DNA from 3 places in the Hydrogenophaga atypica genome. Region 2 is predicted to be linked to each of the others. Evidence: predicted binding sites of a transcription regulator. Region 2 holds the regulator's gene; each other region holds the start of a gene.
The links. Region 2 encodes FNR, which switches genes on or off when oxygen is low (the NO sensors DNR and NnrR bind a similar motif). Its sites were predicted from a motif close to TTGATNNNNATCAA; they were not measured.

Region 1: a site for FNR is predicted at 1,571-1,584, ahead of ACFQPB_RS04020 (TraR/DksA family transcriptional regulator). Genes of this name have one in related genera too.
Region 3: a site for FNR is predicted at 5,862-5,875, ahead of ACFQPB_RS09435 (fatty acid desaturase). Genes of this name have one in related genera too.

Annotation. Positions count from the first base shown of each region.
Region 1 is NZ_JBHTCA010000002.1:343,661-354,134, forward strand. Features, by position in the region: gene ACFQPB_RS04010 (FIST signal transduction protein) at 1-489, opposite strand, end outside; gene ACFQPB_RS04015 (PhaM family polyhydroxyalkanoate granule multifunctional regulatory protein) at 491-1,486, opposite strand; gene ACFQPB_RS04020 (TraR/DksA family transcriptional regulator) at 1,647-2,033, shown strand; gene ACFQPB_RS04025 (hypothetical protein) at 2,066-2,443, shown strand; gene ACFQPB_RS04030 (VOC family protein) at 2,475-2,897, shown strand; gene ACFQPB_RS04035 (S-adenosylmethionine decarboxylase family protein) at 2,905-3,285, shown strand; gene ACFQPB_RS04040 (FAD-dependent oxidoreductase) at 3,275-4,840, opposite strand; gene ACFQPB_RS04045 (polyamine aminopropyltransferase) at 4,849-6,393, opposite strand; gene ACFQPB_RS04050 (DUF350 domain-containing protein) at 6,386-6,607, opposite strand; gene ACFQPB_RS04055 (DUF4178 domain-containing protein) at 6,640-8,136, opposite strand; gene ACFQPB_RS04060 (SPFH domain-containing protein) at 8,152-9,192, opposite strand; gene ACFQPB_RS04065 (fumarylacetoacetate hydrolase family protein) at 9,239-10,252, opposite strand; gene ACFQPB_RS04070 (DUF3108 domain-containing protein) at 10,294-10,474, shown strand, end outside.
Region 2 is NZ_JBHTCA010000004.1:136,184-146,657, forward strand. Features, by position in the region: gene aceA (isocitrate lyase) at 1-712, opposite strand, end outside; gene ACFQPB_RS07325 (DMT family transporter) at 1,054-1,974, shown strand; gene ACFQPB_RS07330 (sulfite exporter TauE/SafE family protein) at 1,977-2,657, opposite strand; gene ACFQPB_RS07335 (pyridoxamine 5'-phosphate oxidase family protein) at 2,667-3,335, opposite strand; gene pdxR (MocR-like pyridoxine biosynthesis transcription factor PdxR) at 3,453-4,925, shown strand; gene hemN (oxygen-independent coproporphyrinogen III oxidase) at 4,953-6,329, opposite strand; gene fnr (fumarate/nitrate reduction transcriptional regulator Fnr) at 6,458-7,177, shown strand; gene ACFQPB_RS07355 (hypothetical protein) at 7,183-7,479, opposite strand; gene ACFQPB_RS07360 (nitrogen fixation protein FixH) at 7,518-7,784, opposite strand; gene ccoG (cytochrome c oxidase accessory protein CcoG) at 7,809-9,179, opposite strand; gene ccoP (cytochrome-c oxidase, cbb3-type subunit III) at 9,309-10,220, opposite strand; gene ACFQPB_RS07375 (cbb3-type cytochrome oxidase subunit 3) at 10,248-10,394, opposite strand; gene ccoO (cytochrome-c oxidase, cbb3-type subunit II) at 10,407-10,474, opposite strand, start outside.
Region 3 is NZ_JBHTCA010000005.1:108,105-118,578, reverse strand. Features, by position in the region: gene ACFQPB_RS09465 (putative bifunctional diguanylate cyclase/phosphodiesterase) at 1-862, shown strand, start outside; gene ACFQPB_RS09460 (phosphoribosylaminoimidazolesuccinocarboxamide synthase) at 865-1,779, opposite strand; gene ACFQPB_RS09455 (class I SAM-dependent methyltransferase) at 1,814-2,422, opposite strand; gene fba (class II fructose-bisphosphate aldolase) at 2,470-3,534, opposite strand; gene pyk (pyruvate kinase) at 3,668-5,098, opposite strand; gene ACFQPB_RS09440 (cyclic nucleotide-binding domain-containing protein) at 5,248-5,811, shown strand; gene ACFQPB_RS09435 (fatty acid desaturase) at 5,949-7,064, shown strand; gene ACFQPB_RS09430 (FlgO family outer membrane protein) at 7,141-7,692, opposite strand; gene ACFQPB_RS09425 (hypothetical protein) at 7,689-8,372, opposite strand; gene ACFQPB_RS09420 (phosphoglycerate kinase) at 8,599-9,792, opposite strand; gene ACFQPB_RS09415 (NADP-dependent malic enzyme) at 10,031-10,474, shown strand, end outside.

The DNA of each region.
Region 1 (10,474 bases), on a different contig from region 2:
GCTGCGGCTGGAGGCCAGGCCGCCAAACACATAGCCGCTGGCGGTGCGCTCGGCCATTTCTGCGATCAGTTCGGCCACGTCAGGCGTCTGGGCGTCGGCGTGCAGCAAGGCGGTGTGGGCCACAAAACCGCCTGCGCCGCCATGGGCTGCGGGCAAGGGCGCCACGCCACTGAACACGCGGTACTGGTCGGGCGCCAGATCGCACAACATCACGGCCATGGCCGGTTCGTCAAAGTACTCGACGTTGGTGGCGGCAATGCCCACGCCCACGGTACCCGCCCAATCCGTCACCTCGGGCAGCTCGGCGCTCAGGTGGTCGAGGATGTCGTGCGCGGCCTCGGCGTAGTGGTCCGTGATGTAGAGCAGAGCCAGGCCGGGCGCACCGGCATGCTCAGGCAGGGCCAGTTGCGCACGCAGTTGGGCCAGCACCAGCGCGGCGGCCATGCGCCATTGCGGGTGGGTGGCATGGGCCAGCGCAAAACGTTTCATGTCACCCCGGGCGCTTTTTGACTGCGGCTTTTTTGGCCGTGGCTTTTTTGGCGGGCGCCTTGTTGGCGGCTGCCTTGCGGGCCGGCTTCTTGGCGGCAGGCTTGTCCAGCTCGGGCGACACGGCGCCGGGAATCGGCCAGGCGGCAGACTTGAGCGCGTTGCCACGGCCCCGCCCACCCACGCCCGTGACGGCCTTGCCCAGCGCGGCGGCAGCGCCCACTGTGTCCGACACCGTCTTGGCCACGTTGCCGGCCATGCCGGTGGCTGCCTTCATGGCCTCACCGGTCAAGCCGCTGGCCACGTTGCGGGTCACGTCCAGGCTCGACTGTTTGGCGGCGTCTTTCAGTGCGTTGCCAGCGATGGTCTGGAACTGCTGGCTCAGCGCCCCCCACCATTGCATGGGATCGACCACGCCGGGCATGGCCGGCGCGTCCGCGCTGGGGGCATGGGGTTTTTTGGCTGTGGCTTTGCGCGGCGCGGGCGGTGGTGCCGGCTCCGGTTCGGGCACGGGTTCTGGCGCCGGGGCATCGACGTGCACCGCAGGCGCCTGCGCGTGGTAGGCGCTGGGCGGTATTTCCAGCCCGGCAAACTGGGTAGGCGTGCGGCCGGCCACGCTGTGGGCGGTGCTGGCCACACCCGAGGCCACACCGGCCACGGTGTCGGCCGCCTTGATCTTGAGCGCGTTGGCCACGTCGCCCAGGCTGAAGTTCATGCCCTTCAAAGTGGCCAGCGTCATCTTCTGCACCTCCAGCGCCTGAATGGTGGCGCCCAGGGCCTTGCTGTTCTGATCGAGCCAGAAATGCACCGCCTTGAGTTCGTCGATGCGTTTGTCCAGCTCCTCCACGTTGAAGGTAGGCGCGATCCAGTTGCCCAGCGCGGGCATTTGCGGCAGGTTTTGCTGCACCCCCTGTGCCACACCCCCTGCGGCCTGTTTGGCCAGGCTCTGCAGGAAATCGAAACCCGGCACGTATTTGCCAAAACCCAGGGGATCGCTCATGACTTGCTCCGCGTTGTTTGCTGCGTGGAGCCAGCTTACCGCAAGCGAGAAGCGCTGACCATGGGGGACTTATCCCGGATGCGGTTGACGTGTGTCAAAGCGACCAACGCACCGGCGGCGCATGATGAAACCCAAGCAGCAAACACCTTCAGGAGACCCGATGAGCACCCCGATATCCGACACCTTTGGCGACCAGTTGCGCCAGATGCGCAGCGATGTGTTGGCCCAGCTGCGCGCCCAGCGCGGCGGGCGCATTGGCCGCGCCGAAGCCGCAGCCGAAGCGCGCGACAACGTGGGCGATGACTGGGCGCAGGCCGATGCCGAACGCGACCTCAGCATCGCGCTGGAAGAACGCGAATCCGCCGAGCTGGTGGCCATCGACGCCGCACTCAAGCGCATCGCCGACGGCAGCTACGGCCTGTGTGTGGACTGCGGCGTGTCGATCGCCACCGCCCGCCTGCACGCCAACCCCACCGCTCAACGCTGCGTGGCCTGCCAGGACAAGGCCGAACACGCCCAAGGCGGCGTGAACGCCCCCAAGATGTGACCCGATTTTTTGTTGAAACAGGAGCCCATTGAATGACCACTTTCCACGCCGTTGTCTGGATCGACCACACCCAAGCCCACGTGTTGATGTTCGACCGCGAGCACGTTGAAGCCCAGCGCGTCAAGGCACGCAGCCAACACACCCCCAAACACGGCCACGTGGGCGCCGACAAGGCCTTTTTTGAAGACGTTGCCCAGGCCCTGCAAGGCGTGAGCGAAGTGCTGGTGACCGGCCCGGCCAACGCCAAGATCGAGTTTCGCGACTTCTGCAAACACCACGCCCACGCGGTGGACAAAGCCATCGTCGACGTGGTGACGGCCGACCACCCCACCGACGCCCAACTGGTGGCCATGGCGCGCCAGTATTTCGTGAAGTTCGACCAGAAGGCCGCCGACCCGACACAGCGCTGAGCGCGGCACAGGCTGCGCTATCCTTGGGCGCATGAACACCCCACGCAGCCTGTTCCACTTCGCCTTCAACGTCACCGACCTCGACACCGCGCGCCGCTTTTACGGCGGTGTGCTGGGCTGCACCGAGGGCCGGAGCACCGACACCTGGGTGGATTTCGATTTCTTCGGCCACCAGATCTCGCTGCACCTGGGCCAGCCCTTCCCCACCGCCAACACCGGCCACGTGGGCGACAAGCTGGTGCCCATGCCACACTTCGGCCTGATCCTGGAACAAGCCACTTGGCAGGCGCTGGCCGACCGCCTGAGCGCCGCCGGCACCGACTTCGTGCTGCCGCCCCAGCTGCGTTTTGCCGGCCAGCCCGGCGAACAGTGGACCATGTTCTTCCGCGACCCCTTTGGCAACCCGATCGAGGTCAAGGGCTTCGCCTCGCTGGACACGGTGTACGCCACCTGAGGTTGCGGTGGACGGCCTGCACCTCACCGCCGATTTGCGCGGCTGCCGCTGCGACGGCACCTGGCTGACCGACGCGGACCGACTGCTGGCGCGTTGTGTGGCATTGGTGCAAACGGCTGGCCTGCAAGCGGTGGCGCAACTCGCGCACACCTTCCCCGCCACAACACATGGCCCCGGCGGCGTGACAGCCACGGTGCTGCTGGCCGAATCCCATCTGTGTGTGCACACCTGGCCCGAGCAGCGCGGCGCCACGCTGGACGTCTACGTGTGCAACCTGGGCGCCGACCATTCGGCCAAGGCGCACCAGCTGTTGTCATCGCTGCTGGTGCTGTTCGATGCAGAGCAGGTGCAGCAGCAGGCGTTGCAGCGCGGCAGCGTCAGCCCTTGAACCCAGCGATGGCAGCGCCCGCCAAGTGCCCGCGCGTGAAGGCCTCCTCAAACACCGAATAGCCCGACCAGTCGCTTTGCGCAAAGTGCAGCCGGCCCGCGCGTGTGGGCCACACCACCTGCGCGCCCGGCGTGGGCATGGCCATGGCGTGGCCGTAGCGGGTGATGTCCACGCGCTGCAACGGTTCACGCAGGTCGGGGTGGGCCACAGACAACTCGGCCAGCGCCTGGTCGCGCCAGTGTGTCCAGGGCTTGTCCAGCAAGGCACGCCGCGCCGCCGCAGCGGCGTCGCCCAGCGGCAGGTACCAGGTCAGCACCGTGGCGCCCCGGCGTGGGTTGAGCGACTGGTGGCTCGCGTCCACATAGCCCAGGCCGGCGCTCCCAAACAACACGTTGTCCCAGCTGGGGGGTGCGCCAGGGCGGTCGCGCAGCGGCGCGCGCAAGCGCAGGTTGGCCACCAGCCAGGGTGCATAGGTCAGACGCTGAGCGGCCTGGCGCACAAAGTCCGGCGGGTTCTGCAACACACGCGCCGCCACCAACACCGGCAAGGCCACCACACAACGCTCGGCCAGCCAGCGTTCAGTGTGGCCTGTGGCGTGGTCCAGCGCATCCACCGCCACGCCGTGTGGGTGCGCCTCGATGCGCAGGACCGTGCGCCCCGTGTGGATGCGTTCGGCGCAGGACAAGGCCAGGCGCTGCGTCAGCCAGGCGTTGCCTTCGGGCCAGGTGAGCACCGGCTCCGCGTCGGTGTCGCGCTCACCCGGCGCGTGAAAGCCGTGCCGGCTGGCAAAGTAGTGCAAACCGGCCCAGGCCGACACCACGACGGTGCCAGCACCGTAGTCGTCGCGGCAGGCGTAATCGAGGTACCAGCGCAGGTGACGGTCGGTCAACCCTTCGCGGTCGAGCCAATGCGCAAAGGTCTGGCCCGACAAAGCCTGCGTCAACGGTGTGATGGGCGCACGCAACGTGGGCATGGCAAACCGCGTCTGCGCCATCGCCTCGCGCACGAGGTGCGCAAAACGGCGGTACTGCGCCAGGGTGTCGGGCGGCACACCGTCCAAGGGCAGCAGGCCTTCTTGCCATTGGCCCTGAAAAAACAGCCGCTCCTGCGGGCTGTGGCACAGGTGGCGTTCGTCGTACACCCACCGGCCGGCCACCCGCTGGCGCAGGCCGAGTTCTTCCAGCAGGTCTTGCACCTCATGGGCGTTGTCACCGGGCAGTGGCAGGTAGTGCGCGCCCAGCGGGCAGGCCAGGCCGTCCATGAGGCCGGCGCGGGCGTTGCCGCCGGCTTGGTCTTCCAGCTCCAACAGGGCAAAGTCGTCCACACCACCCAGCCGAAGTGCGCGCGCGGCGGCCAGGCCGGCCACACCGCCGCCAGCGATCAGCACGCGGGTGCGGCGGGTGCGGTCTGGCGTGCGTGTGGTGGGCTCGCGCAGCACATGGCCGCGCTCGGGATGGGTGCCCACAAAACCGCCGGTGATCTCGGGTGTTTCGCCGCAACCCGCCAGGGCCAACGCGCCCGCAGCACCCAACAAGTCGCGCCGACGCAGCGTCATGTGGCGTGTCACGGCAGCGCCCGGCCCCATTCCTGCTCGTAGGTGTGCACCAGCACCTGGTTGGACAGGCGGTTCACCTCAGTAGGCACGCGGGCCATGTCGGCCGGAAAATCGAACAGCAGGCGCAGCGTCTCGGGCGTGAGGAAGCGCAGGCCTGGCGGCAACTGCGCAGGGGGCGTGTAGGGCCGGCGGCTGGCGATCACAAAGCCCCATTCACCAAAACTGGGCACGTGGGCGTGGTAGGGCGCGGTGCGCAGGCCCACCGACTCCATGGTGGTCACCACGGTCCAGAAGCTCTGGCGCGCCACCAGCGGCGAGGTCGTCTGCATGACCGCAAAACCGCTGGCCGACAGGCGCCGTTGCAGGCTGGCAAAAAAGGCGTTGGTGTAGAGCTTGCCAATGGAAAAATTGGTGGGGTCGGGGAAGTCCACCACGATGACGTCGAAGCTGTCGCCGTCCTGCTCCAGCCACTTGAACGCGTCGGTGTTGACGATGCTGAGCTTGGGCGAATGCAGGGCGTCGGCGTTGAGCGCGCGCAGCGCCGGGTTCTGCGAGAACAGGCGCGTCATGTGCGGGTCTAACTCCACCAGGGTAACGGACTCGACACCGGGGTAACGCAGCACCTCGCGCACCGCCATGCCGTCGCCACCACCCAGCACCGCCACGCGGCGCGGTGTGCCGCCGCCCTGCGCAAAAGCGGCCATGGCCGGGTGCACCAGGGCTTCGTGGTAACGGTATTCATCGCGCTCGGCAAACTGCAGGTTGCCGTTGAGGTAGAGCCGGTGGCCGGCGCGGCCGTGTGTCAACACGATGCGCTGCCAGTCAGACGACTCGGCCAACACGATACGGTCCTGGTAGAAGCGGTCTTCGGCCAAGGTGGTGAGTTGCTGCGCGCCGAACCAGCCGGTGGTGAGCGCGCCCAGCGTCAACACGGCAGCGGCCAGGTGGGCCAGGCGGTGTGGCAGCTCGTGGCGAAACAGCCACCAGGCCCACAGCGCCACAGCCGCGTTCATCAGCCCAAACAGCAGCCCGGTGCGAACCAGGCCCAGCTGTGGCACCAGCCACAGCGGGAAGACGACGGACACGGCCAGTGCGCCCAGATAGTCGAAGGTGAGCACCTGCGAGACCAGGTCTTTGAGCGCCACGTTGCGCTTGAGGATGCGCATGACCAGCGGGATCTCCAGCCCCACCAACGTGCCCACCACCAGCACCAGGCCGTAGAGCAGGAAACGGAAGCTGTCGGGCACAAACGCGTTGGCCAGAAACAGCGTGGCCGGCAGCAGCCCACCGATCAGTGCGACCAGCAGTTCAATGCGCAGGAAATGCGCCGGCAGCTGGCGCTCGAAAAACCGCGACAGCCACGAGCCGATGCCCATGGCAAACAAATACGTGCCGATGACGGTGGAGAACTGCAGCACCGAGTCGCCCAGCACATAAGACGCCAGGGCGCCGGCCGCGAGTTCGTACACCAGCCCACAGGCCGCCACCACAAACACGCTGGCCAGCAGCGCAACCTCGACCGGGCGCGGCGGGGCGCGCTCGGAACTACCCATGAATCGCTGCAGCGACGATGACGGAAATGCCCAGGCACATCGCGCCCACCACCACGCCCAGTGCCACGTTCTGTTTTTCCACCAGCTCTTCCCACAGGTTGTAGGGCGTGAGTTTGTCGATGACGATGAAGCTGAGCCAGAACACCAGCACGCCGATCAGCGCGTACAAGATGGAGCCAAAAACGGCACCGGCTCTCAACCATTCCATGCCCATGTGGACCTCCAGTCAAAAAGTTGTTGAAACGTTCATTTGTGGCCCCCACCGCTGGACCAGCCGCCAAACGAACCGCCCGAGCTGCGGTAGCTGCTGCTGCAGTTTTCCACCGCCGGGTCGCAGCTGCTGCAGCGGCTTTCCAGCATGGACAGCAGAACAAGCACCACGACGATGATGACAAAGGTGCGGAAGTTGCTGCCCACGCTCCGACTCACCGGCGAGGCATCGGCGCGTTCAAACAGCCCTTTTTGCGCCGCCAGGCCAAAGGCCTTGGCCACGGTGTCGGCGCTGAGGCGGTTGCCGCTGGACCAAGTCAGTTCGTTCTGCGTCTGCTCCAGGGACAACAAGGCCGGGCCATGGGCGAAATCGCGGTGGAAACTTTTCTGCCCGCGCTCGACCTTCCAGTAAAACTCACCGGCCACGTAGGTGGTTTCGGCGTTGTAGGCGTATTGCAGTTTGTAGTGGGTGCCCAGGTAGCTCGCGCTCTGGCCGTTGCCGGTCATGACGGGTGCGCCGGTGGTGGGTTTGACCACGCTCCAGCCGTCCTCTGCGTCCACCAAGAAGCAAAACCCGCGCTTGCGGTTGAACAGCAGGTACTCGCTCCAGCCAAAGTGCTCGTCATCGCCCGGCGCCTGGCCCATGCGGTGCTGGAAACCCACCACCTGCCAATGCACCCCTTGCAACTGGCCGCTGCTGCCCAGCGCGATGAGCGGGCGCACCGGCTCGTCTTGCGCGGCCTTGAGCAGCTCGTGCCCCAGGCCGGCGCTGAGGTCGATGATGCTGTTGCAGGATGCGCAGGTGACACTTTGGCTTTGCTCCAGCGCCACGTCCACCGGCGCGCCGCAATGCGGGCAATTGAAGTGGCGGCCCTTGTCGTCCCGAGTGGATTCGCTGCGCAGCCCCTGGAGCGCCAGGTCTTCGAGCCGCACCTCGCGCCCCAGCGACGCGCTGGGCGGCTGGGTGCCCCAGTCGAGACCACAGACCTCGCCACTGGCGCTGCGCAATTCCACCAAAGCAAAGGGCTGTCCAATGGGCGGCAGGTGCGACAACTCGCCCTCGGCCGCCGCCAGCGACACCGACTGGTTGAATGCCACTGTGTAGGTGGCGCCGTGGATGGCGGTCTGCGCGCCCACGCGCAGGTGCGCGGGGTCGGGCAGGTCGCGCCCGGCGTCCAGCGGCTCGCTGAACACAAAAGCACCGTTGTCCTCGCTCAGCGTGCCGGTGCCACCGTCGTCAAAAGCGATCTGCCACTCGGTCCAGCTGCCGCCCTCGTAGCGGTAGGCCAGGCGTCCCACCACGGTGAAGCCACGTTCAGCCCAGCGCCCGCTGGCCAGCAATTGCAGCGGACTGAAGTCGCTGAACACATCCGCCATTTTGCCCAGACGGGCCAGGTGGTCGCCCTCGCGCACCACGGTGGAGCGGCAAAAGCCGCACACCGCGTGGGTGGACTGGGCGCTGCGGAATTCAACCGGCGCACCACACCCCGGACAGGGCGCGCGGTAGCTGCGCTGGGCGTTGGTGTCGGCCACAGACAAGACAGACCGTCAGACCAGCTTCTTCAGCAGCTCGGCCTTTTTGGCGTCGAACTCCTCGGCCGTGAGGATGCCCTTGGCCTTGAGGTCGGCGAGTTTTTCGAGCAGCACCATCACCTCGTCGGGTTTGACACCCACTGGCGCGGCGGCCGCAGCGGCCGGCGACTGGGCGGCCGGGTTGAGGCCTTGCGCCAGGTTTTGCGCCAACACCTGGCCCAGGGCCACGCCGGCGCCCAGGCCCATGGCGTCACCGGCAATGCCGCTGCCACCGCCCGCCCCTTCGGCAAACTTGGGAATGGCCTGCGCCGTCTGGTACTGCATGAACTTGCCCATGTCGTTGCCGACCATGCCCATGCCAATTTTCTGGTCCAGGATTTTCTGCAGCTCTTCGGGCAGCGACACGTTCTGCACCGTCATGCCTTCGAGCTTGAGGCCGATCTTCTCGAACTCGGGCGCAAGCTGGGTGCTCAGTGCCTGGGCGAAAGCCAGCTGGTTGGCCGCCAAGTCCAGAAATGCGATGCCGCTGGACGCGATGGCGTTGCTGATGTTCTGCAACACCAGGCCGCGCAGCTGGCCGTCCAGATCGGCCACGGTGTAGGTCTCGCGTGTGCCCGAAATGTCGGTGTGGAAGCGCTTGGGATCGGCCACGCGGTAGGCGTAGTTGCCAAAGGCACGCAGGCGGACGGCACCAAAGTCGGGGTCGCGCACGGTGATGGGCTGGGGCGTGCCCCACTTCTGGTTCACCTGCTGGCGGGTGCTGAAGAAATACACATCGCTCTTGAACGGCGACTCGAACAGCTTGTCCCAGTTCTTGAGGTAGGTCAGCATCGGCAGCGTCTGGGTGGTGAGCTTGTACATGCCGGGGCCAAACACGTCGGCCACCTGGCCTTCGTTGACGAACACCGCCAGCTGCGACTCGCGCACCGTGAGCGAAGCGCCGTTCTGGATTTCCATGTCGCGCATGGGAAAACGCCAGGCCAGCGTCCCATCGCCCTCTTCCGTCCATTGAATGATGTCAATGAACTGCTTCTTGATGAAATCCATCAACGCCATGGTTCGCCTCCTCGCGAAAGTGTGGGTGCGCTGGAAATGATACGCGTCAGCCAGCGTTCAGCGGTGCGATCTCCTGATCGATGGCGCCAAAAATGCTCTGGCCGTCTTTGCCTTTCATCTCGATGCGGATGGTGTCGCCAAACTTCATGTACTCGGTCTTGGGCGCACCGTCTTGAATCGTCTCGATGGCGCGTTTTTCGGCGATGCAGCTGTAGCCCTTGGGCCAGTCCATGCGGCCGTCCTGCGCCACACCCGGGTTGCTCACGGTGCCGCTGCCCACGATGGAGCCGGCGCGCACGCGGCGCGTCTTGCAGATGTGGGCGATGAGCTGCCCAAAGTGGAACGTCATGTCGGGGCCGGCGTCGCACATGCCGACCTTGCGGCCGTTCCACGTGCTTTGCACCGTGAGGTGCACGCGCCCACCCTGCCAGGCATCGCCCAGCTCGTCGGGCGTGACGGCCACAGGGCTGAAGGCGGTGGCGGGCTTGCTCTGGAAGAAACCAAAGCCTTTGGCCAGCTCGTTGGGGATGAGGTTGCGCAGGCTGACGTCGTTGGCCAACATCAGCAGGCGCACGCCGGCCAGGGCCGCATCGGCGTCAGCGCCCATGGGCACGTCGCCAGTGACGACGGCGATCTCCGCCTCGAAATCGATGCCCATGGCTTCGCTGGGCACCACCACCGGGTCGCAAGCGCCCAGCAGGTCGTCGCTGCCACCCTGGTACATCAGCGGGTCGGTGTAGAAACTGGTCGGCACCTCGGCGCCGCGCGCGCGGCGCACCAGCTCCACATGGTTGATGTAGGCCGAACCATCTGCCCACTGGAAGGCGCGCGGCAAGGGCGCGGCGCACAGACGCGGGTCGAAGTTGAAGCTGTGGCGCGCCTTGCCGTGGTTGAGCGTGACATACAAATCCTGCAACTGCGGGGCGATGAAGTTCCAGTCGTCCAGCGCCTGCTGCAAGGTGTTGGCGATACCGGTGGCGTAGTGGGCGGTGCTGAGGTCGCGCGAGACAACAACCAGTTGGCCGTCGCGCGAGCCGTCCTTGTAGGTGGCGAGTTTCATGGGGCTCCAAGCAGGTCGTTTGGTATTCTAGGTGGGCCACCATGCACGCTTGCGCTCCACGTTCTGCCCATTGGCGCCTGGCCGGCCTGGCCGGCGCGGTGCTGGCCGCGCACGCCTGGCTGCTGGCCTCGCCTTTGCTGCCCGCGTCCGACGCACCGCCGCCGTTGAACGCGCCGCGCCCCTTGCAGACACGCACCGTGTCCCTCGCGCCTGCTGTGGCGA
Region 2 (10,474 bases):
GCACGATGGTGGAGACGCCCATGACGTCAGCGGCAAAGCGGGCCGAGATCAGCTTTTCGCAGGCTTCTTGCGTGGGCACCAGCACCTTGCCACCCATGTGGCCGCACTTCTTCACGGCGGCCAGTTGGTCTTCGAAGTGCACGCCAGCGGCACCGGCGGCAATCATGTTCTTCATGAGTTCGAAGGCATTGAGCACGCCGCCGAAGCCGGCTTCGGCATCGGCCACGATGGGCAGGAAGTAGTCGATGAACTCAGGCGAACCCGGCTCGATGCCACGGCTCCACTGGATTTCGTCGGCGCGCTTGAACGTGTTGTTGATGCGGCGAACCATGGTGGGCACCGAGTCGTAGGCGTAGAGCGACTGGTCGGGGTACATGGTTTCCGACGTGTTGCCATCGGCGGCCACTTGCCAGCCCGACAGGTACACGGCCTCCAGGCCAGCCTTGGCTTGCTGCATGGCTTGGCCGGCGGTGATGGCGCCGAAGGCGTTGACATAGCCCTTCTTGGCGCTGCCGTTGATCTTGTCCCACAGCTTTTCGGCACCACGCTTGGCCAGCGTGTGGTCGATGGCCAGGCTGCCACGCAGGCGAACCACGTCGGCGGCGCTGTAGCCGCGCTTCACACCCTTCCAGCGGGGGTTCTGGGCCCAGTCTTTTTCCAGGGCTTCAATTTGTTGTTGGCGGCTGAGTTGGCCGTTGAGGGCTTGCGACATGGTCACTCCTTGGTTGGTTGAGTCGGGGGCGGTGGCTGCTGCTTGCAAGACCGGTGCCCATGGTCTGTACTTTAAGTCTTCTATAAGAGTTTGTCTAATCTTATGTCTTATAGAAGACAAGATTTTTATTTGTTTAAAATCAACAACCTATGATTTTTATATCACAATATGAAAATCTATCTCTTGTATTGAGAAATTTTTCTGCGCCGCAGCATTTCGTTATTTCGCATTGCGGAAGCACATTTCTTCTTTCTGAAAACACAAGAGCACACCGCAGGTGCAGGCACCGGCACGGTGCGCCAGGTGCGGCATGATGGCGCCTTTGTCCGCACCACATACGCATGAACCGTTGGCTCGCCTACCTCTGTCTCGCCTCCAGCATGGCCCTGGTGGGCAGCTACGTGGCCCTGTCCAAACCGCTGGTGGCCGCCATGCCCGTGTTTTTGCTGGCCTGGCTGCGATTTGGCATTGGCGGGCTGGCCATGGCGCGCTGGTTGCGCAAGCCGGCCGATGAACCCTCGCTCACGCCGCGCACGCGCGCCCTGCTCTTTCTCGAATCCTTCCTGGGCAACTTCCTGTTCTCGGTCTGCATGTTGTTCGGCGTCAAGCTCACCACGGCGGTGGCGGCCGGCGTCATCATGTCGGCCATTCCGGCGGTGGTGGCGGTGCTCAGCGCCCTCTTCCTGCACGAACGCATTGGCAAGCGTTCGATGGCGGCGATTGCGCTGGCGGCCATTGGCATCGGGCTGTTTTCCCTGACCAAGGCGGACACCGCCAGCAGCACGGCAGACACCTGGGCTGGCCTGCCGCTGCCCTTGTGGGGCAACCTGCTGATCTTCGCGGCCGTGGTGTGCGAAGCCTCTTACGTGGTCATTGGCAAGCGGCTCACGCAGGGCCTGGGTCCCAAGCGCATTTCATCGCTCATCAACCTGGTCGGTTTTGTATTGGTCACGCCCATGGGGTTGTGGGCCGCGCTGAGTTTCGATTTCAGCAGCGTGTCAACCAGCTTCTGGCTGCTGCTGGTGTTTTACGGCCTGGCGGCCAGCGTGTGGACGGTGTGGCTGTGGATGACCGGGCTCAAGGCCGTGCCCGCATCCCAGGCCGGCGTGTTCACCGTGATGTTGCCCGTGAGCGCTGCCGCCATCGGCGTGCTGTTCATGGGTGAAAGCCTGACCGGCGTGCAAGCGCTGGCGTTCGCCATCGCCTTGCTGGGTTTGCTGCTGGCCACGCTGCCGGGCCGCGAACCGCCTTCAGCCCACTGAGGTCAAGCGCACCACAGGCCGGTGGGGTTGGTCATGCCCATCCAGATCGCCCAACCCGACGTGAGCACCAGCGCCGCACCCGCCAGGCGCATGCCCCAGGCACCGCCGCGCAGGCTGCCCGATGCGTGCCAGCGCAGCAGCAGCCAGGGACCAATCGTCATGGACACCGACGTGCCCAATGCAAACAGGCCCATGATGACCGCGCCTTCCAGCACGTTGGCCGACAGCGATGCGAGCAGCAGCGCGGAATACAACAGGCCACACGGCATCAGCGCCCAACCCACACCCAAGGCATAAGGGGCTTTGCCGCCCAGACGGCCCAACACCGGTTTGGCCTTGCGCCACACCGACTGCGCAAAGCCGTCCACCCACGCGGGCTGGCGCGCCTGCACCAGCAACAACAAGCCCACCAACAGGGCCACCACATGCATGGCGGTCCACAAAGGCCGCAAAACAACGGTGTTCGTGCCCAGCCAGCCCAAACCTTGCACGGTGGCAGCGGCCACACCGCCCAGCGTGGCGTAGCCCACGATGCGCCCGAGCTGGAAGCCCACGATGGCCTGGCGCGTGCGCGGTGCGGCCGCCTTGGCAATGCCAGCGCAGGCCGCGCCACACATGGCCACGCAGTGGGGGCCACCCACAAAACCCATGAACAAGGCCGTGACGGCCATCGACGTTTGCATGGACGAAGTCTAGCAAGGCGCGTGTGCCCACGCCCGCACGTAGGGCGGAGGCTCGATAGCGCACAGCGGGTCAACCACGGGCGCCGCGCGGTGCTGCACCAGCGGAAGTACGCCCGCCCAGGCCGGGTGCTCCATGTCTTCCGTGTCGTCCACGGGCGGGCCAGTGCGCACTTTACAGGCGGCCTCGCCCAAGGCGATACGCATCACGGTGGTTGCGGCCAGTTCCTTGGAGCTGCCGGCGCGGATCTCGGACTGGCGGCCGGGCGCGATGTGGTCCATGAGCGCGGCCAGGGAAGCCTGCTTCTCGGCCACTGCCTCGAATTGGCCATAGACCATGGCCGAGCGGTAGTTCATCGAATGATTGAAGGCCGAGCGCGCCAGCACCAGCCCGTCAAGGTGGGTGATGGTCACGCAAGCCTGCGTGCCATCTTGCAGCAGTCGAATCAGCCGCCCACCGTTGGAGCCGTGGATGTAGAGGTGCTCGCCCTCGCGCCAGCAAGCGGTGGGAATGCAGTGTGTGCCCTTGCCGTCGACGAAGGCCACGTGGCACAGGTAGGCGGCGTCGATGATGGCGTGCAGCGTGGCGCGGTCGTAGCGTGCGTTCTCGGCCACGCGGCGCACGCGGGTGCGGTCGCTGGGCGGCTGGCTGGTGGAGGGCAGATCGGTGGTGTTGCTCACGGGCGCTTGTTCCTGGGTTGCGGTAGACGGAGGAAGCGCAATGTAATCGCCTGCTGGCATCCGAATAAGACCCATATCCGTGCTATTTTTTAGAGCCACAGAAACCGACCTCCTCAAATGGACTACCAACTCCTTTTTTCCGCCTTTCGCGCGCAGCCCGCCCACGCCAGCTGGTCGCAGCAGCGCCAGCTGCACGCCTGCCTGCGCCACGGCGTGCGCACCGGGCTGCTGGCCAGCGGCACGCGCTTGCCCGCCAGCCGCACGCTGGCGGGCGAGCTGGGCGTAGCACGCAACACCGTGCTCTACGCCTACGAGCAGTTGGCCACGGAAGGCTTCATCCTGGCCAGCCGGCGCGGCAGTGTGGTGGCGCCCCTGGCCACCTCGTTCGCGCCCGCCGCGCCCTGGCGCACGTCCACGGCCGCCGAGCCCTCCGGCCTGTCGCGGCGGGTGCGCGGCATGTCGCTGCTGCCCGGCTCCCCCGCCTCGGTGGCCTTCGCGCCGGGCGTGCCCGCGCTCGATGACTTCCCGCTCACGCTGTGGCGGCGCATGCTGGACCGCGCGTGGCGCGCGCTGCGGCCCGCCCAGCTCAACTACGCCGACCCGGCGGGCGAACCCCTGCTGCGCGAAGCCATCGCCAACCACCTGCGCGTGGCGCGGGGGGCGCTCGTGGACGCGGCCCAGGTGTTCGTGACCGACGGCACCCAGGCCAGCCTGGACCTGTGCGCCCGCGCCTTCGCCGACGCGGGCGACAAGGTGTGGGTGGAAAACCCCGGCTACCAGGGCGCGGTGGCGGCGTTCCGCGCGGCGCAGCTCCGGACCATAGGCATCGTGGTGGATGCCGAGGGCATGGCCCCCACCGCCGGCGACTGGCAGCGCCAGCGCCCCCGGCTGATCTACGCCACGCCCTCGCACCAGTACCCCGTGGGCAGCGTCATGAGCCTGGCACGGCGCCTGGCCCTGATCGAGGGCGCGCGCCAGGCGGGCGCGCTGGTGATCGAGGACGACTACGACAGCGAGTTCCGCCACGACGGCCCGGCCCTGGCCTGCCTGCAAGGGCTGGCGGCGGACGCGCCCGTGGTCTACCTGGGCACCTTCAGTAAGACGCTGTTCCCCGCGCTGCGCATGGGCTTCATGGTGGTGCCCGCCACCTTGGCGCCTGCGTTGGCCGCGATGCTGGACCGCACCGCGCCACGCGGGCGCGCGGCCGACCAGCTGGCGCTCGCCGAATTCATCCACAGCGGGCAGTTCAGCCTGCACCTGCGGCGCATGCGCCGCCTGTACCGCGAACGCCGCGATGCGCTCACGGCCGCCCTCACCCGGCGGCTGGGCGACGTGGCCACCGTTTACGGCGGCTCGGCGGGCATGCACCTGGCGCTGCGCCTGCACGACGACCGCGCGGACGACGTGGCGTTGAGCGCGCGCCTGCTGGATCAGCAGGGCATCGTGGCTCCGGCGCTCAGCTTGCACGCAGTGGGCCTGCGCGCCCAGCCCTGGCGGGGCTTTCTGCTGGGCTACGCCCAGGTGCCGGCCGAGGCCATGGAAGGGCTGGTGCGGCGGCTCGACGCCGTGGTGCGCGGGGATGGGAAATAGGCTGTCCACCACGGCAGCGCTGCGGCCTCAGATGATTTTCGAGAAGCGGGCGCGGTCCTGGTCCACGCGCAGGTGTTTGTCGAACACCATGGCGATGGCGCGCACCAGGTACCAGCCAGCTTCGGTCACTTCGATGCACTGGTCGTCTATGGTCACCAGCCCCTGGGCTTCGAAATCCTGCAGTTGCTCCAGTTCGCGCGCGAAGTAGCTTCGGAAGTCGAGCAGGTGACCCAGTTCGATGGACTCAAACAGCAACCGGCCCTGGCACATCAGCGCCATGATGGCGGTGCGGCGCACCAGATCATCGCGCGTGAGCGCCATGCCACGCACGATGGGCAGGCGGCCCTGGTCGAGGGCGTCGTAGTACTCGTCGAGCGTCTTGGCGTTCTGGCTGTAAGTGGCGCCCACGCGGCCGATGGCCGACACGCCGAGCGCGATCAGGTCGCAGTCGGGCTGGGTGCTGTAGCCCTGGAAGTTGCGGTGCAGCCGGCCCTGTCGCTTGGCCACGGCCAAGGCGTCGTTGGGCAGGGCGAAGTGGTCCATGCCCACGTACACATAACCGGCCTCGCTGAAGGCGTCGAGCGATTGCGACAGCATGGACAGCTTGTCGGCGGGCGCAGGCAGTTCGGCCGCCACGATGCGGCGTTGCGGCTTGAAGCGCGCCGGCAAATGGGCGTAGGCGTAAAGGGCGATGCGGTCGGGGCGCAACTGGGCCACCTGGCTCAAAGTGCGCGCGAACGACTCGGGGGTTTGCAGCGGCAGGCCGTAGATCAGATCGACGTTGACCGACTCGAAGCCGATGCGGCGGGCGGCCGCCACCAGGGCAAACACCTGTTCGGCGGGTTGTACGCGGTGCACCGCTTTCTGCACGGCGGGGTCGAAGTCCTGCACGCCGAAACTCAGGCGGTTGAAACCCAGTTGGTGCAGGTGCTCCAGGCGCTGTTCGGTCACGGTGCGTGGATCGACCTCAATCGAATATTCGCCACCGGGCACCAAGTTGAAATGGCGGCGCACGGTGTGCATGAGGTCGCTCAGTTCCGCGTCGCTCAAGAAGGTGGGCGTGCCGCCGCCGATGTGCAGTTGCGACACGTGGTGGCCACGGCCAAAGTGCTGCACATGCAGGTCCAGCTCACGCGCCAGGTAGCGCAGGTACTCGGCCGATTTGCTGTGGTGTTTGGTGATGACCTTGTTGCAGGCGCAGTAGTAGCACACCGACTCGCAAAAAGGTACATGGATGTATAGCGACAGCGGCAATGCCAGCGAGCCGGCGCGGCGCTGCTCCAAGGCCTGGATGTAATCGGCCTCGCCAAAGGCTTCCACAAAACGGTCGGCCGTCGGGTACGAGGTGTAGCGCGGCCCAGGCACGTCAAAGCGGCGCAGCAGTTGTTCGTCAATCACGTGCATGTCGGGGCATCTCCAATGTGGGAGGAACTGTGCCTGACACGGGGCTTTCTGCCCTTGATCTGGGTCAACCCCCTCCAAATGTGAATGATGTTTTCCGCTAACATGGGGAAACACCTGACAATCGCACCATGGACGCACACAGCATCAAGGTCGCCTGCTCCAGTTGCAACTTGCGTGAACTCTGCCTGCCCATGGGCCTGAGCCACGACGAGATGAACAAGCTGGACCACGTGATCTCTACCCGCAAACGCATCAAACGTGGCACGGCCCTGTTCAACACGGGTGACCGCTTCACCTCGCTCTACGCCGTTCGCTCGGGTTTCTTCAAGACCTGTATCACCACCGCCGATGGGCGCGACCAGGTGACGGGCTTCCAGATGACGGGCGAGATCATCGGCCTGGACGGCATCGTGTCCGACCAGCACTCTTGCGACGCCATCGCGCTGGAAGACGCCGAAGTCTGCGTCATGCCCTTCGACCAGCTGGAGACGCTTTCACGCGAGTTCAACACCTTGCAGCACCACGTGCACAAGATCATGAGCCGCGAGATCGTGCGCGACCACGGGGTGATGCTGCTGCTGGGCAGCATGCGCGCCGAGGAACGCCTGGCCGCTTTTCTGCTCAACCTGGTGCAGCGCCTGCACGCGCGGGGTTTCTCGCAGTCCGAGCTGATCCTGCGCATGACGCGCGAGGAAATCGGCAGCTACCTGGGCATGAAGCTGGAGACCGTGAGCCGCACCTTCTCGAAGTTCGTCGAGGACGGCGTCATCGAGGTCAAGCAGCGTTACGTGAAGATCCTCGACACGGAAGCGCTCAAGCGCATCGTGAACCCCCAGGTCTGCAACTGATCAGTTCAGCAGCAGTTGCCCTCGCGCGCGCAGTCGGCGGGGCGCTCTTCGGGCGGCACGGGGCAGCGGTTCACCTCGAAAGGTGACATGGCCAACAGCGTGGTGAGCGCGCTGGACGCCATGGTCGCACCCCAGAAGAAGAAAAAGCTCACGGTGTACACCGCCTGGCGCGACCAGCCCAGCTCGCCGCCGCCGATGCGGTGCAGGTCGTCCGGATCGACCATCGCAAAGACCACCATCTCCAGCACGCCGGCCACCAGAAAGGCCGGCCACGCAATCCACATCAGGCGTTGCAGGCGCATCGCAGTCTCCTTGTTGTTTGTCGGTCTGGCCCCGGGGCTCAGGGCTTCACGGGCACCGTGGCGGTGGTGGCGTGGTTGCGTGCCTGGCCGGCGGGCGCCAGCTTGAAGGCTTCGTCGGGTGACGCCGTGCGGGTCTGCGGCGCGCTGCGGTCAAGCACAGGGTCGGGGTTGGTCATGGCAATGATGGCGGTGGCAATACCGGCCACCACCACCACGGCCGGGCCGCCGATCACCAGCCAGACATAGGGCTCACGCCACCAGGCGCGGGCCACGGGCGGGTTCTTGAGGGCTTGGGCAGTTGTCATGGGGGTCTTTCTAAACGGGCAAGTTCAGCGTGGCACCAGGAATACGGCTTTTTCGCTCACCTGGGCCACATCGGCCCCGGTGGAGCGAACGTCGAAATGGATGGGGTGCGAGCCCGGCGCCACGCCCGGCGGCACCTGCACACGCACGGCCACCGAACGCACTTCGGTCGAGCGCACTTCAATGCTGGTCTCGGAAGCGATCGTGACCCCCTCCAGGCCGCTCACGGCCAGCTGGTAAGACTGGGTCGATTCGGTGGCGTTCATCACCTGCAGGCGGTACACGTTTTCAATGCGGCCCTGCTCCACCAGGCGCGCCAGCGCGCCACGGTCGCGGATCACGTCCACCTTCAGCGGCGTGCGCATGAACAGGCTCACGCCCACGGCCACACAGATCAGGCCCAGGATGGCGGTGTACACCAGCACACGCGGGCGCACCGCACGTTTGATGATTTCGGCTTGTGTCCAGCCATTGGCCACCGCGTTCTGGGTGGAATAGCGGATGAGGCCCCGTGGGTAGCCCACCTTATCCATCACGTCATCGCACACGTCGATGCAGGCCGCGCAGCCGATGCATTCGTACTGCAGGCCTTTGCGGATGTCGATGCCGGTGGGGCAGACCTGCACACACAGGGTGCAGTCCACACAAGACCCGAGGCCCAAGGCCTTGGGATCGGCCTTCTTGGAGCGCGCACCACGTGGCTCACCACGTTTTTCGTCGTAGGTGACGATGAGCGTGTCCTTGTCGAACATGGCGCTCTGGAAGCGCGCATACGGGCACATGTATTTGCACACCTGCTCGCGCATGAAACCGGCGTTGCCGTAGGTGGCAAAACCATAAAAGAAAATCCAGAAGGTCTGCCACGGGCCCAAGGCACCGGCCAGGGTCAGTGCACTGAGTTCACGGATGGGCGTGAAGTAGCCCACAAAGGTGAACCCGGTCCACAAGGACAACACGATCCAGAGCGTGTGCTTGAGCGATTTTTTGCCCAGCTTGCGGACCGACATGGCTGACTCGTCCAGCCGTATGCGGGCCGAGCGGTCACCTTCGACCTTGCGCTCTATCCAGAGAAAAATTTCGGTGTAAACGGTTTGAGGACAGGCGTAGCCGCACCACACCCGCCCAGCCACCGCCGTGAACAGGAACAAGGCCAGCGCCGAGATGACCAGCAGGCCGGTGAGGTAGATGAAATCCTGCGGGTACAGGACCAGGCCAAAAATGAAGAAGCGGCGCGCTTCCAGATCGAAGAGCACCGCCTGGCGTGCGTTCCATTCCAGCCAAGGCAGCCCGTAAAAAACCAGCTGCGTCAGCCACACCAGCGCCCAACGCCATTTGACGAACAAGCCCTGCACCGAGCGCGGATAAATCTTCTTGCTCTTTTCGTACAGGGACACCATCACCTCGTCCGCACCGTCGGGTGCCACCGGCGTGATGGGGATGACCTTGCTGTTGCTGTCGCTGGTGCTCACGGGAACGTCTGCTTTCTGGGGGAGCGCCCGTTGGGACGCTCCACTCGGGGGGCCGGGTTACTTGGCGGCGGGCTTGTTGGACAGGCCCCACACATAGGCCGTCAGCACGTGGATCTGCTCATCGCTGAGCTTGCCCTTTTGTGCCGGCATCACGTTGTGCTTGCCTTCGTTGACCATCTTGATGATGGCGTCGGCACCCCAGCCATGCAGCCACACGGCGTCGGTCAGGTTGGGTGCGCCCATGGCGGTGTTGCCCTTGCCGTCCATGCCGTGGCAGGCGGCGCAGGCACCGAACTTGGACTTGCCCAGCGAGGCCTGGATGGAGTCGTGCGGGCTGCCCGAGAGGCTCAACACATACTGGGCCAGGTTGCGCACGTCTTCGGCCGAACCCACCGCAGCGGCCATGGGTGGCATGACGCCCTGGCGGCCTTCGTTGAGGGTGGTCTTGATCGCGTCGGGCGCACCGCCCCACAGCCAGTCGGCATCGGCGAGGTTGGGAAAGCCCTTGCTGCCGCGTGCGTCAGAGCCGTGGCACTGGGCGCAGTTGTTCATGAACAGGCGCTCACCCACGGCCATGGCCTGGGCGTCACCCGCCAGCTGCTCGGGCGGCTGGCCATTGAACTTGGCGTACAAGGGCGCCGTCGAATCGACCGCCTTTTTCACCTCATCGGTGTGCTGCCCGGCGGACGACCAGTTCAGCGTGCCCTGGAATTTGCCCAGGGTGGGGTACAGCGCCGCGTACACAAAACCAAAGACGCAGGTGAGGATGAACAGGTAAATCCACCACCGGGGCAGCGGGTTGTTCATTTCACGCAGGTCTTCGTCCCAAACGTGGCCGGTGGTGTTGTCGCTGCTGGCGTTGACCTTGGTGGTGCCCGAGATCCACAACAGGATCAGACAGGCAATGATGCTGACCACGGTCAGCCCGGCCACATACAGGTGCCAGAATTCGCTTGTGAAGTCGCTCATGATGTTTTTCCTTGTGCGTTGCGCGGCTCAGCGGTCCTGCTCATCTTCGAACGGGAGCTGGGCGGCGGCTTCGAAGTCGGCCTGGTTGCGACGCGACCAGGCCCACGCCACGATGCCCACAAAAAGCAGCAGGCTCAGCACGGTGACCGCGCTGCGGAAGTCGTTGATGTCCATGGCGCCGACCCCTTACTTGACAGCGGTGCCCAGCACCTGCAGATAGGCCACCAGGGCGTCCATTTCGGTCTTGCCCTTGA
Region 3 (10,474 bases), on a different contig from region 2:
CCGGGGCCGGGGGGTGTGGGCCGCCTACGAACCCCACATGAGCCAGGCGTTGGCCGAAAAAAACCAGCTGCACGACCGCCTCAAGCAGGCCATGGACCGTGGCGGGCTGGAACTGCACTACCAGCCCCAGGTGGCCGTGGCTGGCGGTGGCATCGTGGGGGTGGAGGCTTTGCTGCGCTGGCACGACCCCGAGCTGGGGCCGATTTCGCCGGAACGCTTCATTCCGGTGGCGGTGCGCAGCGGGCTCATTCAAACCCTGGGCGACTGGGTGCTCGACACCGCCTGCCGGCAATCGGCCCACTGGGCGCGGGCCGGCACCCCGGTGCGGATTTCGGTCAATCTGTCGGCGCAGCAGTTTCGTCAGACCGACTTGGTGGACAGGCTGGCGCAGTTGATGGCGCAGCACGGCACGCAGCCGGACATGCTGGAACTGGAGATCACGGAGACCGAGGCCATGGCCGACCCGGACATGGCGCGCGAGGTGTTGCTGCGCTTGCGCGCCCTCGGCGTCAGCATTGCGTTGGATGATTTCGGCACGGGTTATTCGTCCCTGTCCTACCTGCGCTTGTTGCCGGTGTCGCGCCTCAAGATCGACCGCGAATTCACGCGCCACATCATGAGCCGACCAGACGACGCCACCCTGGTGCGGGCCGTGATCGCGCTGGCCCATACCCTGGGCCTGCCGGTGGTGGCTGAGGGGGTGGAGACGGAAGGGCAGCTGCGTTTTCTCCGGCAGCACCACTGCGAGGTGTTCCAGGGCTGGCTGTACGCCAAAGCCCTGCCGGCCGACGAGGTGAGCGCGATGCTGCTCGCCGAACTGTTGCCGGGTGAGGCCGACGAAGCCACGCCCCGGTACGCCTGAACTCAGGCGGTCAGCCGCTGGAGCGCTTCCTGGTATTTGGCGAAGGTCTGGGCCACCACCTCGGCCGGCAGCGCGGGTGCAGGTGCGGTTTTGTCCCAAGGTTTGCCATCCACTGTGGCCTGCTCCAGCCAGTCACGCAGGTACTGCTTGTCGTAGCTGGGCGGGTTCTTGCCCTCGGCCAGGGCTTGTGCGTAGCCTTCGGCGGGCCAGTAACGCGAGGAGTCGGGCGTGAGCACCTCGTCCATCAGCACCAGGGTGCCGTCCTTGTCGAGGCCAAATTCGAACTTGGTGTCGGCAATGATGATGCCCTTGCTCGCAGCGATCTCAGCGGCGGCCTTGTAGATGGCGATGCTGATGTCGCGGATGCGGGTGGCCAGGTCCAGGCCGATCATCTCCACCGTTTTTTCAAAGGTGATGTTCTCGTCGTGTTCGCCCACCTCGGCCTTGGCGGCCGGGGTGTAGATGGGCTCGGGCAGCTTGGCGGCGTTGGTCAGGCCCTCGGGCAGGGGCACACCACACACCTGGCGGTTCTCCTGGTACTCCTTCCAGCCGCTGCCGGCCAGGTAGCCACGCACCACAGCCTCCACCGGGATGGGTTTGAGGCGCTTGACCAGCATCGAGCGGCCCGCCACCTGAGGCACTTCGGCGGGGGTGACCACACGCTCGGGCGCATCGCCGGTGAGGTGGTTGGGGCAGATGTGACCCAGCTTGTCGAACCAGAACAGCGCCATCTGCGTCAGCAGCGCGCCCTTGCCCGGAATGGGTTCGCCCATGATGACGTCGAAGGCGCTGATGCGGTCCGAGGCAACCATCAGGATGCGGTCGTCGCCCACGGCGTAGTTGTCGCGCACCTTGCCGCGGGCCAGCAGCGGCAGCGAGGTGATGGAGGAGGTGTGGACGGCGGAGGCAGCGGTCATGGCGGTGTGGGCATCGGGCTGGGGGAGCCCGAGATTATCGGGGATGCGCTTGGGGCGGCTTGTGCATCAGCGCCACGTTGCGCGTGGGCACCTCCATGCGCCAGCCGTGGCGGCGTGCGACGTGGGCCAGCGTGGCCTCGCGGTAGAACACCACGTGGGTGGGGTCACGCCGGTAATGCCACTGGGCGAAACGGCTGTCGTCGGTCTGAAAGCAGGTCATCAGCGCCAGCCAGCCGCCGGGTTGGAGCAGGGCGTCCAGGCGCCGGAATTCCTGGGCCGGCGCGTGGAAGTGTTCGATCACCTCGGTGCAGGTGATGAAGTCGTGGCGGGTTTGCAGTGGCGCCGTGTTGGGGTGGAAAAACGGGTCGTACAGCGCCACGGTGTGGCCGGCTTCGCGCAGCATGAGCGCCAGCACCGGGCCGGGGCCACAACCGTAATCGAGTCCACGGCTGTGCGGCGGCAGGCGCGCCAGCAGGGGTTGGGCCACCTGGTTCAGAAAGCGGACGTAGCCGGGGTCGCCCGGCAGGTTCTGGTGCTGTTCGTACTCGGTGCGTTCGCTGTCCGCGTCGAGGAAGTGGGCGGGGTCAAGAAAGGTCGCCTCGCAGTCTTCGCAGCGGTGGTAGCTGCGCGCGCCCACAGACACAAAGGCCCGCGTGTGCGGGCCTTCACAGACGGGGCAAACCAGGGGCTTCAGTTCACCACCTGGGCCAGCGTGCCAGCGGCGTACTGGGTGGCCATGACCTGCAGGCCCTTGCCTTGGATCTTGGCGCCCTGACCTTCGCAGCCAAACTCCAGGTAGCGCTGTTTGCACACCGCTTTGGCGGCTTCGCGCGCGGGCTTGAGCCACTCGCGGGCGTCGAACTTGTCCGGGTTCTCGGCCAGGAACTTGCGCACCGCGCCGGTCATGGCGAGGCGGATGTCAGTGTCGATGTTGATCTTGCGCACGCCATGTTTGATGGCTTCCTGAATCTCGGACACCGGCACGCCGTAGGTTTCCTTCATCTTGCCGCCGTACTGGTTGATGATGGCCAACAGCGCTTGCGGCACCGAGGAGGAACCGTGCATCACCAGGTGGGTGTTGGGGATGCGCTTGTGGATTTCCTTCACGCGCGAAATCGCCAGGATGTCGCCGGTGGGCGGGCGGCTGAACTTGTAGGCGCCATGGCTGGTGCCAATGGCGATGGCCAGCGCATCGAGCTGGGTGGCCTTGACGAACTGGGCTGCTTCCTCGGGGTCGGTCAGCATCTGGGAATGGTCCAGCTTGCCTTCGGCGCCAATGCCGTCTTCCTCGCCGGCATCACCGGTTTCCAGGTTGCCCAGGCAGCCCAGCTCGCCCTCGACGGTGACGCCCACCTTGTGCGCCATGTCCACCACGGCGCGCGTGACTTCCACGTTGTAGGCGAAGTCGGCCGGGGTTTTGCCGTCTTCACGCAAAGAGCCGTCCATCATCACCGAGCCAAAGCCCAGGTCGATGGCGCCAGCGCAGATCTTGGGGCTGGTGCCGTGGTCCTGGTGCATCACCAGCGGGATGTGGGGGTACATCTCGGCGGCGGCCTGGATCAGGTGTTTGATGAAGGGCTCGCCCGCGTACTTGCGTGCGCCAGCGCTGGCTTGCAGGATGACCGGAGCGCCCACCTCGTCAGCCGCTGCCATCACGGCCTGCACCTGCTCCAGGTTGTTGACGTTGAAAGCGGGAATGCCGTAACCGTTCTCGGCCGCGTGGTCGAGCAGTTCGCGCATGGAAACGAGCGCCATGGAAATCTCCTGGAGGGGTGGTTCAAAGAACAGGGGCCTGCGGCAGCTTGTGTCCGGCCGCGTGGCGCGGGGGGCTGGTAACCGCGTGGTAACTGGGCACGATTTTACCGCTGCGTGTGCCTTTGAGCCGGATTCACCCCACCTTACAAATCTTGAGCATGTTGGTGCCACCGGGCGCACCCATGGGCTCGCCGCAGGTGATGGCGTACACGTCGCCCGACTGCACGATGCCGCGTTTTTTCAGGTGCCGCTCGGCGTCGGCCAGGGCCGTGTCGCGGTCGGCGCTGGTGTCCATGAGCAGGGGGCGCACGTTGCGGTAGAGCGTGAGCTTGCGCTGTGTGGCGAGCTTTGGGGTGAGCGCGTAGATGGGCATCTTGACGTCGTGGCGGCTCATCCACAGCGCGGTGGAGCCCGACTCGGTGAGTGCCACGATGGCTTTGGCGCCCAGGTGGTGGGCGGTGAACAGCGCGCCCATGGCGATGGACTGGTCGATGCGGCCGAAGGTCTTGCCGGTGAAGTCGGACTCGATGTCGTGGTGGTGGGCTTTTTCCGCCGCCTCGCAGATCTTGGCCATTTCCATCACCGTCTCCAGCGGGTATTTGCCGGCAGCGGTTTCGGCGCTGAGCATCACGGCGTCGGTGCCATCGAGCACGGCGTTGGCCACGTCGCTCACCTCGGCGCGGGTGGGCACGGGCGCCAGGATCATGCTCTCCATCATCTGGGTGGCGGTGATGACCACCTTGTCCATCTCACGGGCCAGCTTGATCATGCGTTTTTGCAGCGCGGGCACGGTGGCGTTGCCCACTTCCACCGCCAGATCGCCACGCGCCACCATGATGCCGTCGGACACGCGCAGGATGTTTTCCAGTTCAGGGATGGCCTCGGCGCGCTCGATCTTGGCGATCAGCCCTGGGCGGTGGCCGTCGCTGCAGGCCACGTTGCAGAGCTGGCGGGCCAGCTCCATGTCGGTGGCGGTTTTGGGAAAGCTCACGGCCACGTAGTCGGCCTTGAAGGACATGGCGGTGCGGATGTCGTCCATGTCCTTGGCGGTGAGGGCCGGTGCCGTCAGGCCGCCACCCATCTTGTTGATGCCTTTGTTGTTGGACAACTCGCCCCCTACCTTGACGGTGGTGTGCACCGCCGGGCCCATCACCCGCTCCACGGTGAGCACGATCAGGCCGTCGTTGAGCAGCAGCAGGTCGCCGGCTTTCACGTCGCGTGGCAGTTCCTTGTAGTCCAGGCCCACGCCGTTGATGTCGCCGGGTTCGGTGCGTTCGGCGTCCAGCACAAAGGGCGCGCCGTTTTCCAGCATCACCTTGCCTTCGGCAAATTTGCCGACGCGGATCTTGGGGCCTTGCAGGTCGGCCATGATGCCCACCTCGCGGCCCGCGCGCTGTGCGGCCTGGCGCACCAGGTTGGCGCGGTCGATGTGGTCTTGGGCCTTGCCGTGCGAGAAGTTCAGCCGCACCACGTTGACGCCGTGTCGGATCATCTGTTCCAGCAAGGCCGGGTCGCTGGACGCGGGGCCCAGGGTGGCAACAATTTTGGTGGCGCGCTGCGGCATGTGTGTCTCCGTCCCGTCAGGGGTTGTTGTAATCAAGTTTCCATTATCTGCGCGGCGAGTTACATGGTGGTTTCACGGCATCGGGCGGGTTGTATGTAAACCTTGCACGCTGGCGCCAGATGGCTGCGAAAATGACCAGGAGATCTGCCATGGCTGTCGAAGACCTCTCTCCTGACATGAACGCTGACGAACGCGCCGCGCGGCTGTTGGTCACGCCGACGGCGTTGCAGACCTTGAGCCTGGAGGACGCGATCAAGATCGTGGCTTATCTGCAGCCCCGGGTGATCGAAGCGGGCTGCGAGTTTGTGCGTGAAGGTGAGGCGGTGCACAACGACCACATGCTGCTCGTGCTGGAGGGCGATCTGTCGGTGCACAACAGCTCGCTGCAAGACGATGACGACCACCTGGTGGTGCGGGTCATGGGACCGGGCAGCCTGATTGGTGAACTCGGGTTGCTGGACGGTGGGCCCCGTTCGGCCAGTTGTGTGGCCAACACGGACATGTTAGTGGGGGTGCTGTCGCGGGCGGATTTTTTGCAGCTTTTGCAAGACGATCCGGCGGTGGGTTCCCGTTTGCTGCTGGCCATCTCCAAGCGCATGGCCGACACACTGCGGGAAACCACGCGCAAGCTCATCCTGTTTGCGCAGATGAACAAGGTGCTCAGCGAAGAGTTGGCCAAGGTGGCCAACGACCCGGACTGGTTCGACTCCTGAACGCCGCTGGTCGGTACCCGCCTGCGGACGTGGTTCAAAACGCACAGTTTTCGATCTGCGTCAAATGTTGGACACAGTGCGCGGGCTAGCATCGCCGGGTTTGTTTGATCTCCAACGCGGGTTGGCCGCGTTTTGCCATGAACCATTCAAGTGATACAACTGCTGCAGAATTGCCCGCGCCCTTGAGCCCGGACGAGCCGCTGCCCCATCGCAAGGTCATTCGCTCCTGGCTGATCCCCTTGTCCGAACGGGTCACTTGGCGCGCCTTCTGGCTGCTGGCGCTGGATTACACCTTGTGGCTGGGCCTGCTGGCTGGCGTGGTGCTGGCCGATGTGATTTGGCTCAAGGCCTTGTGTGGCCTGGCCGCCGGTTTTGTCATCGGGCGCCTCTTCATCATTGGCCACGACGCCTGCCACCAGAGCCTCACGCCGCACCGCCGCCTGAACAAGTGGCTGGGCCGCATCGCCTTCCTGCCCTCGCTGACCGCCTACAGCCTGTGGGACATGGGCCACAACGTGGTGCACCATGGCTTCACCAATCTCAAAGGTGTGGACTTCGTCTGGGCGCCGCTCACACAAGAGGAATACCAGGCCTTGCCGCCAGCGCGTCGCGCCTTGGAGCGCCTGTACCGCAGTGGCTGGGGGCCAGGCGTCTATTACATGGTTGAAATCTGGTGGAAAAAGATGATGTTCCCCAGCCCGGCACAGTCGGGCGGTACGCACCGGTCCATCTTCACCAAAGACTGCCTGCTGGTCAGTGGTTTCGCCCTGTTGTGGGCCGCAGCCATCACCGCCCTGGCCCTGGCCACCGGGCAGTCGGTGGCTTTGCTGCTGCTGTGTGGCGTGGTGTTGCCGCTGGTGTTCTGGTTCCACATGGTGGGTTTTGTCATCTACGGTCACCACACCCATGTGCGCGTGAAGTGGCACAACGAACGCGCCGCCTGGCAGCGCGCCCAGCCGTTTGTGTCCACCACCGTGCACCTCACCTTCCCGCTGCGCATTGGCGCGCTGGTCCACCACATCATGGAGCACACCGCCCACCACGTGGACATGAGCATCCCGCTCTACCGCCTGAAAGAAGCCCAGAAGACGCTGGAGCACCTGCTGCCCGAGCGCATCATCGTGCAACCGTTTTCGTGGGGTTGGTATTTCGACACCGCCCGCGCCTGCAAGTTGTACGACTTCACGCGCCAGTGCTGGACCGACTTCCGTGGCCGGGCGACCGGTCCCATGGCGCTGCCCTCGGCCGCATGAGGCCTTGATGCGGTTCTGACAACCCAAAACAAAGGGGGCCCGAGGGCCCCCTTGCTGTTGGTGCGTCAAAACGCCGTCAGCGTTGCACGGCCAGCAGGCGTTGCACGTCGCGGTCGTTGGGCAGGGCGTAGTCGTGGCCGTTGAGGATGCGGCCGTCCTCCGTGCGCACCAGCTTCAGGCTCACGTAAGTGAAGCTCGCGGCGGTCGAGTAGGTGCCCACCAGCACCATGGAGGCGTTGTGCGACTTGGCGATGTCCTTGATTTCGCGCGACAGCAGCAGTTCGCCCGCACCTTCCTTCACGAACACATCGCCGCGCAACTTGATTTCCTTCACATGCAGGCCACTGGCCACCATCTGCGAAGCGTACTGCTCCGACAGGGTGCGGCCCAGCGGCGCAGCGCGCGACAGGTCGTTGACGTTGACCACCGTGGCCACCAGCACCGGCGACTGGCCAATGGACTCGCGGTTGACGCCTGCCAGCAGCTTGTCGATGGCGCTCTGGCTGCTGACGATGAAGGCGCTTTTGGCCGCTTCGTCGTAGGTGGGTTCGGTGCGCACCGGCGCGGGGCTGGAGCAGGCCGACAACACGGCGGCGGCCACCGCCGCAAGCACAAAACGTTTGCTCATTGCGACACCACCTTGTAGTTCATGTTCTGCATGGCGGTGTTCATGAACAGGGGGGCGTCCACGTTTTCAAGGTAGTACACATCGGTCTTGCGCGCCACATACTGGCCACCGCGGGTGACGGTGGTGGTCAGGATCAGTTCGGTGGCGGTGGGGCCGCCCGAATTGACGCTGTTGGCGTAGTCCAGCGCGCCCGTGCCAACCAGTGTTCCGGCCAGTTTGGCGTCCAAGTGCTCCAGGCGCAGGCCATAGGCCGCCATCAGGCCGCCGGCCAACATGGTGAAGCCGCCGGGGATGAAATGGGGGCGCGGGCTGTTGTGGCGCACCACCTGGGTTTGGTAGCTCACCTCCATCGCCTGGGGGTTGGGGGTGGTCAGCACCTGCTTGCCACCTTGCACCATCTTGGTGATGAGGAACTCGCGAAAGCCGTGGTCGAATGCGCTGGGCTTGGCCGGCAAACGCACGTACACCGGCGTGCTGCCCGTGCCGGCTTTGTCCAGGGTGGCTGCGGTCTGGCTCACCACGTCTTTGGACACCAGATCCCAATGGCCGGCCGATCGCACTTTGTATTGCGAGGTCAGCTCGAAGTTCTGGGCCAGCGGAATGGGCGAATTCGCGCAACCCGCCAGGGTGGCCAACAGGCCGGCGATTGCCGTCACACCGACGGCTTTGGAAATTTTCATGCGTCCCTCCTGGTGCTGAAATGCAGCCGTGGCCCACAGGTCATATGTAACCACGGATGAACGGATTGTTAATTCTGTTCGTAATCAATGCCGTTCACAAGCAATTTCTGGCGTGGGCGGTGCGCCGTGCAAGCTCGGTTGTTTTTGTGCGTCAGTTTCGCCGCCGGGCCGCCCCAAGGCGAACACCCCGGGGGCAGCGACCCGCGCAGCGGCGGCGCGTGGGGGCTTATCCCGCCCTGCGCGCCAGCACCTCAAACGCCGGCAGCGTCTTGCCCTCCAGCACCTCCAGAAAGGCGCCGCCGCCGGTGGAGATGTAACCCACGTCCTTCTCGATGCCGTACTTGGCAATGGCCGCCAGCGTGTCGCCGCCGCCAGCAATGCTGAAAGCGCTGGAATCGGCAATCGCCTGTGCCAAGACCTGGGTACCGTTCTCGAACGCCGCAAACTCGAACACCCCCACCGGGCCGTTCCACACAATGGTGCCGGCCGCCTTGAGCTGCTGGGCCAGCAGAGCGGCGGTCTCGGGGCCAATGTCCAGGATCAGGTCGTCGTCGGCCACCTCGCTGGCCTTCTTGACGGTGGCCGGCGCGTCGGCCGCAAAGGCCTTGGCCGTCACCACATCGGTGGGAATGGGCACGGCCGCACCGCGCGCGGCCATGGCGTCGATGACGGCCTTGGCCTCACCCACCAGGTCCGGCTCGGCCAGGCTTTTGCCAATCTTCAGGCCGGCGGCCAGCATGAAGGTGTTGGCGATGCCACCACCCACGATCAGGCCGTCCACGTTCTTGGCCAGGCTTTGCAGGATGGTGAGTTTGGTGGACACCTTGGAGCCGGCCACGATGGCGATCAGCGGGCGCTTGGGGTTTTGCAAGGCGGCTGCAATCGCATCCATCTCGGCCGCCAAGAGTGGGCCGGCGCAGGCGATGGGCGCTGTTTCGGCGATGCCGTAGGTGGTGCCCTCGGCGCGGTGGGCGGTGCCAAAGGCGTCGTGCACAAAAATGTCGCAGAGCTTGCCCAGCTTGGCGGCGAGCTCGGGCTTGTTCTTCTTCTCACCCACGTTGAGGCGGCAGTTTTCCAGCAACACCACCTCGCCGGGTTTCACATCGAAGCCGCCGTCCACCCAGTGGGCCACCAGGCGCACGGGTTGGCCCAGCAACTCGGCCAGGCGCGTGGCCACGGGGGCCAGCGAGTCCTCGGGCTTGAACTCACCTTCCACCGGGCGGCCCAGGTGGCTGGTCACCATGACGGCGGCACCGGCGTCCAGGGCAAGGCGGATGCAGGGCACGCTGGCGCGGATGCGGGTGTCCTCGGTGATGGCGCCGCTGTCGTCCTGCGGGACGTTCAGGTCGGCGCGGATGAAGACGCGTTGGCCTTGGGCACGGCCTTGGGCACACAGGTCGGAGAAACGGATGAAGTTCATGGCGGTGGCAAGTGGGCAGAAAGTGTGCAAAAAGGGGTCAGCGGAGGATTGTAGGAGTCACACTTTTCGTCAGCCTTTCAAGGGCGAAACGGTTGCCGGGCTACCGCACAAAAAGTCAAAAGCGAAACCACCGTGTACGTGGTCTTGCTTACTAGGGTTTGCACCGGATGCCCACCTACAATGGCGCACCCTCGGGCCGGCAGGCGCCGGGCTCGAACCCATTGGAGACGCATCGCACATGTCACAGGATCAGGAAAACAAGCGCGCCGAGCTGCGCCGGGCCGCCCTCGAGTACCACGAGTTCCCCACGCCCGGCAAAGTGGCCATTGCCGCCACCAAGCAGCTGACCAACCAGCGTGACCTGGCCCTGGCCTATTCGCCCGGCGTGGCCGCACCCTGCGAAGAAATCGTGGCCGACCCGGCCAACGCTTTCAAGTACACCAGCCGGGGCAACCTGGTGGCCGTCATCACCAACGGCACGGCCGTGCTGGGTCTGGGCGACATCGGCCCGCTGGCGTCCAAGCCGGTGATGGAGGGCAAGGGCGTGCTGTTCAAGAAGTTCGCCGGCATCGACGTTTTCGACATCGAGATCAACGAAAAAGACCCCGAGAAACTGGTCGAGATCATCGCCTCGCTGGAGCCCACCTTCGGTGGCATCAACCTCGAAGACATCAAGGCGCCC